2 regions of the Priestia sp. TSO9 genome follow, and region 2 is predicted to be linked to the other one. Evidence: riboswitches for the same ligand, from Rfam matches in the RefSeq annotation. Region 2 holds a riboswitch; the other holds the start of a gene.
What was found. Region 2 has a riboswitch for S-adenosylmethionine ahead of LJC66_RS25260 (methionine ABC transporter ATP-binding protein). Riboswitches for the same ligand answer to the same signal wherever they lie in the genome.
Positions count from the first base shown of each region.

Region 1: it holds a riboswitch for S-adenosylmethionine, as region 2 does, so the genes downstream of both, LJC66_RS06175 (bifunctional homocysteine S-methyltransferase/methylenetetrahydrofolate reductase) here and LJC66_RS25260 (methionine ABC transporter ATP-binding protein) in region 2, are expected to answer to the same signal.

Region 1 covers NZ_JAJEKD010000009.1:680,180-683,322, forward strand. The annotation lists gene LJC66_RS06175 (bifunctional homocysteine S-methyltransferase/methylenetetrahydrofolate reductase) at 1-1,619, opposite strand, end outside; SAM riboswitch class I at 1,727-1,833, opposite strand; gene LJC66_RS06180 (YkvI family membrane protein) at 2,178-3,143, shown strand, end outside.
Region 2 covers NZ_JAJEKD010000016.1:66,248-69,390, forward strand. The annotation lists gene LJC66_RS25255 (methionine ABC transporter permease) at 1-194, opposite strand, end outside; gene LJC66_RS25260 (methionine ABC transporter ATP-binding protein) at 187-1,212, opposite strand; SAM riboswitch class I at 1,344-1,451, opposite strand; gene LJC66_RS25265 (thioredoxin family protein) at 1,632-1,931, opposite strand; gene LJC66_RS25270 (toprim domain-containing protein) at 1,946-2,296, opposite strand; gene LJC66_RS25275 (YusG family protein) at 2,478-2,723, opposite strand; gene gcvH (glycine cleavage system protein GcvH) at 2,803-3,143, opposite strand, start outside.

The DNA of each region.
Region 1 (3,143 bases), on a different contig from region 2:
TTAATTCCAGGTACTTCATGGTGAATAAATCGAGCGTTTCTCGCGCTTGTTAACGGCATGATCCCGATGTATACCGGTGTTGTTAAATGTTTGGTTGCTTCATATACCTCTTCAATTTGCTTAGTTGAATAGAGAGGCTGAGTAATGAAATAGTGAGCCCCGCAGTCGATTTTCTTTTCCAAACGCTGAACAGCTCGGTCTAAGTGACGCACGTTTGGGTTAAAGGCAGCTGCGATGGAAAAATTGGTTTTTTGACCAAGTGGTTTACCCGAATAAGATAGTCCTTCATTAAATTGAGCGATTAAACTAATCAAGTCAAATGAAGATAAATCGTAGACCGAAGTGGCGCCAGGGAAATCGCCAACTTTTGACGGATCACCGGTAATTGCAAGAACTTGATTCATTCCTAGCGTATGAAGTCCCATTAAATGAGATTGAAGTCCAATTAAATTTCGATCGCGACAGGTAATATGAATAAGCGGTCGTGCTTTTGTTTCTTGCTGCATCAGTGTTGCCATTGCCAAGTTGCTGATGCGAGGTGAGGCAAGAGAATTATCAGCTAATGTAATAGCATCTACGCCGACTTTATCGAGTGCTTTTGCGCCTTCTAAAAATTTCGTCGGACCCAGCTGTTTAGGCGGATCTAGCTCGACGATAACCGAGCGGCGCTTCTTCACAATTTCATGCATATGAGGTTTATCCTGCTGCTCACGCTCTTGAACCGTAACGGCTGGTCTCATTTTAACGACTTTACTTGTAATCGGAGGCAGGTCTTTTAAGGCAGATGACATTGCGCGTACGTGAGCTGGTGTTGTACCGCAGCATCCTCCAATTAAGCGAACCCCTTGTTCGCGGAATAAACGTGCGCTTTCTACAAAGTAGTCTTCATTCGTTTCATACTCCAGCTTTCCTTCCACATACGCAGGAAGGCTGGCGTTAGGGTAAGCAGATAAGAAAGCACGATCAGGAAGCGGTACTTCTTCAAGAGACTGAATCATATGGTAAGGACCTAAACGGCAGTTTAGCCCGAGAACATCTGCTCCTAAGTCTTCTAATTCTTTTAATGCATCTGCTAAAGGACGCCCATCTTGCAGTACGCCAATATCATGCAGGGAAACGTGGGTAATAATAGGCTTATCCGTTTCTTTTCTTGCCAGTGTAAGAACGGTTTTTAATTCTTCGAAATCATAGTATGTTTCAAACAAAAGGCCATCCACGCCTTCATTTAAAAGCCAAAACATTTGTTCACGAATGCTTCGTTTAACTTCTTCTAAACTAATAGCGTTTTTTTGGAAAGAACGAATTCCACCGAGTGTACCAACCACGTAAGCCTGATCTTTTGCAGCTTGTTTCGCTAATTTTACACCAGCAACATTGATGTCTTTGACTGAATCTTCTAATCCATAACGGGCAAGTTTTTGATAATTAGCAGCGTACGTATTTGTTTGAATAACGTTTGCACCAGCTTCTACATAGGCTCTGTGAATACGAGAAACCTCTTCTGGTTTGGTGATGTTTAGTTCTTCAAAACAGCTGTCAATACCGTGTGAGTAAAGGAGGGTACCAGTGGCACCATCCCCAATTAAAATTTTAGACTTTAAATCTTCAAGTAACCCCATGTCAAAACCTCCTTAAATTGTTCCGCTTCTATTTCACGAGTGATTCGTTTTATGCAATATGCCGATAAAATAGAAAAAGTCTTCTTAAGAAGAAGACTTTTTTCGCCTTCTTATCTTCCAAGCAATAAATTGCTTGCTGGATTTAGCACCATGTCTCTAACGACTGGTTGCTGAGGTTTCAAAGGGCCAGTCCCTCCACCTCTCATGATAAGAATCAATTGTATATAATTGAAACATATTTTTTTAAATAGAAAGAATACTTATTTAATAATTTATCTGATTTTTAGAAATTATACAACAGTAAATTGTGAATTTCCAGCAAATATTGAGGAAAATTTAAAAGCTAAAGGGAAAATATCCGTATATTTTGTTTGAAAATGACTATTATGTTAGGGGTTAAGGAGTTTATTGTGAGAAATACAAAAAGAAAATAAAAAAGAAAAAATAAACGAAAAGGCACAAGCGCCGGGATATGCGTAGATTTACACGTAAAAAGGCTCGTCTTTTTTTAACCGTTTCTACATATAGTGAACTATGAAGGGTAGAAGGGTGATGGGCATGAAAAGGTGGAAACTCACGCTGCAGGTTGCTGCTACGTATGTAGGCACCGTTGTAGGAGCCGGTTTTGCAACAGGCAAGGAAATCGTTCAATTTTTTACACAGTACGGGGAACTTGGAATGGTTGGAATTTTGGTCAGCGGCTTGTTTTTTATTTGGCTAGGTTCGAAAATGATGCTGCTTTCGCACGCAATAGGGGCTTCTTCTTATCAGCAGCTTAATACATATTTATTTGGTGATGTGCTTGGAAAAGCGGTAAACGGTGTAATGATTGTCATTTTATTTGGAGTAACTTCAGTCATGCTAGCGAGTACGGGAGCAATAGGAAAAGAACAGTTCGGGCTGTGGCCTCCTGTTGGGATGATTTTTACAATTGTTTTAACTTATATATTTATCGCAAGAGGAATTAACGGTATTTTAATGGTTAATTCTCTTGTTGTGCCGATGATGCTTTCATTTGCTTTTATCATCTTTGTGCCAAATATCAGCTATTTCTCACTGATTCAAACGAAGCCGGATTTAATGCTCGTCACGCAGTGGAAGTGGGCGGTTAGTCCCTTTTTATATATTTCCCTAAATCTAGCTTTGGCTCAGGCCGTTTTGGTTCCATTAGGAAGCTCCGTGAAAGATAGGAGCGTGATTAAAAAAGGGGCCGTAATAGGAGGATGTGTACTTACGTTTATGCTTGTTTCTACTCATCTTGCCCTTTCCAATTTGCCTTATTCATTTCAACTTGATATTCCGATGAGTGCCGTTGTTAAAAATATCTCAGCGTGGGTGAATGTTTTATTTACGGTAGTTGTGTTAGGGGAGATTTTTACTACATTGATTGGAAATGTATTTGGAATCGCTAAGCAGCTTCAGTCATTTCTTCCCCTGAATGACAAACAAGCTTTTGCGTTTATTATCTTGGCTTGCTTTATTATTGGGCAATTCGGATATGCCCAGCTTCTTGAGTTTTTGTAT
Region 2 (3,143 bases):
ACAACTGCTGACACAATGGCATATAAAGGTTTGTTTTGCCAAAGCTGTCCTTTGGAGGTTAAAAATAAAAGCAAGCCCAATAAAATACCTAGAACAAACGTGGCTATAACTGAAATAGCCGTCATATATAGTGTTTCATTTGTCGCTTGAATAAAATCATCTAAAATAACATTTGGAAATAGTTTCTCAAGCATTTGTCATTACCTCCACTTCTACCTGCTGCTCATGAATGTATGCAATGACTTTTTCAACTTCTGTTAATTCTCCGTCTAAATGAACGAACAACGTTCCGTATGAACCTGTTTGTGTATGAGAAATCTTTCCTTGCAAAATATTAATCGTTACATCAAACTGTTTTAAAATCGTTGTAATGAGCGGTTGCTCTGCTTTTCCGCCAACAAACGTCAGCTGAATAATTTGCCCGCTTGGATATAACTCCTGTACTTGTTCAATTGTTTCAAACGTTTCTTCTGGTTCAGAAATCTGTTGAACAAATCGCTTTGTAATCGGCTGCTTAGGTTTTCTGAAGACTTCTAGCACTTGCCCTTCTTCTACCACTGCCCCATTTTCCATAACAGCTACTCGATGACAAATTTTACGAATAACGTGCATTTCATGAGTAATGAGTACAATGGTTAACCCTAGCTTCTCATTAATATCTACTAACAGATCTAAAATAGAATCTGTCGTTTGAGGATCAAGCGCTGATGTTGCTTCATCACACAGCAATACTTTTGGGTTATTGGCTAGCGCTCTAGCAATACCAACACGCTGCTTTTGCCCACCGCTAAGCTGTGATGGATAAGCATTTTCACGCCCTTCAAGCCCGACTAGCTTGATAAGCTCGTCTACTCGTTTCATTCTTTTTTCTTTTGAGATCCCTGCTATTTCTAACGGAAAGGCAATATTTTCTCGCACCGTACGCGACCACAAGATATTAAAGTGCTGAAATACCATACTAATTTCTTGTCTAGCTTTTCTGAGTTTTCCGCCTTTAATTTTTCCAATATCATTACCTGCTACTTCGACCGTTCCTGTCGTTGGTGTTTCTAACCCGTTTAGCAAGCGAATTAAAGAACTTTTACCCGCTCCGCTATAACCAATAATTCCGTAAATTTCACCTTGGTTAACGGTTAGATTCACATTATCAACAGCTGTTACTTGACCGCTTTTAGCCTGATAAATTTTTGTAACGTCTGTTAATGTAATCATATTTCTTCACCTTCTTTAGTAAAAACTTAATTATGTTAGGTTGCCCTATAGGATGAAAAAGCCGTAAAACAATTTTCCCCATTAAAAAAGCCTCTCTGCGCATGACAGAAAGGCTCGATATTTAATCCTTTCTCTCATCTTTCAAAGCGCATAGCTTTGCAGGAATTGGCACCATTTCAGTTAGTCTGACGGTTGCCGGGTTTCACAGGGCTCAGTCCCTCCACCTCTCTTGATAAGAGTTCGCAACAATTATTTTGTTTTTGGGAAATATTCATTCATTTATGAACATTCATGAGTGTGATTTTAGCATGTGTCAGATAGGCTGTCAACAGATTTTGTTCTTGGGATAATATCCCAAGAATTCAACAGCCCCAACGGTTTGCTCTCGTTCCATTTCTTCATTTTAAACAAACGTTTGATTATCGAAGCTCTTCAAGTACGTGCTCGATGGAATGAAACGCATAGAGTTTTTTTACCATTTCGCCATTTTTCACTTCAATCAAACAAGGTACACTTTCAATTGAAAATACTTCTGCTTTTGAAGGCATATAATTTAAATTGCTCATTCCGATGGTCACACCAGGCAGCATTGCTTCTGCTACGGTTAACATTTTTTTTGCCAGCTGACATGTCCCGCAAAAAGGTGTATGGAAAAAGATAAACGCTCTTTGTCCTTCTTTTAACTGATCGTCAAGCTGTTTTTCGCTCCATTCTTGCATGTTGCTCATTCCTTTTATGTTAAAAATTCTGCATTAACATCGATATTGGCACTCAGTAATACTGTTGCTATGTGATGTCTAGGGGCGGCAGCAACCTCTCGGTACATTTTATCAATATATAGATGCTCTGCTTCCGGAAGCTCTCGTTTAAATTGTTTTCTTAGCTTATTCCCTGAATCATCAGAGTCAACGAGTATGTATACCTCTTTGTTAAACGTAAAGTCAATAATTTCATCCAGCTTTGATAAACTAATCGTACCGTTTGTACAGATAATTTCAATTGGTTCTCGAATGATATCTTGGATACGTTTTTTATCTGATTTTCCTTCGACAATAATTACTTTTTCAATTTCAATTAGCCCCATTTTCATCACCCATAATCGTCAGTTGTATAGTAACATCATTTCTTTATGCTATACAATATTCGTTAATGTATCACAGTTCACCTGTTTTTTAAAAGAAATTTGCAAGAAAGAACTGTTTTAAAAGGCAGCTTAGGCCATATTGTTTCCATAAAACAAGAAAAACAGCGGCAGTTGCCACTGTTTAGCACCATCCTGCTTCTTCGTCGCAGTCTGTATATTTTTGCGTTTCACCTTGCTTTTGTACATCTGTATATTGGTAGAACTTATTATTTTCTTGCGAATACCCTTCTTCAAAGCGGTATTCATTGCCGCTTGTTCCGTAACTAACTTCACCAATTGGCTGCTTATCAACATATAATTTCATGCCGCCGTCATGAAATTTAGCTGTAACGCGATCTGTAACGTCCATTTTTTGTTTTTCAAACATAAAAAGACACTCCTTTAGCTTGTTTACTAATAGAGTGTCCAGTCAAAAACTTTTCATAAAGACAATTTATGGAGGAATATTATCCTTCGTTTGTCATTTCTTCGTATTGCTCTGCTGTCATTAGCTTGTCTACTTGAGAAGCATCAGACGGTTTGATTGTAATCATCCATGCTTCTTCGTATGGAGATTCATTAACAAGTTCAGGGCTATCGCTTAAGTTATCGTTTACTGCTACAACTTCACCGCTAATTGGTGCGTAAAGCTCAGAAACTGTTTTTACTGATTCAACGCTGCCAAACGGCTCGTCAGCTTCTACTGTTGCTCCTACTTCTGGCAGTTCAACGAATACGATGTCGCCAAGCTCAGCTTGAGCAAAATGCGTAATACCTACGCGGACAACGTCTCCTTCTGTTTTTACCC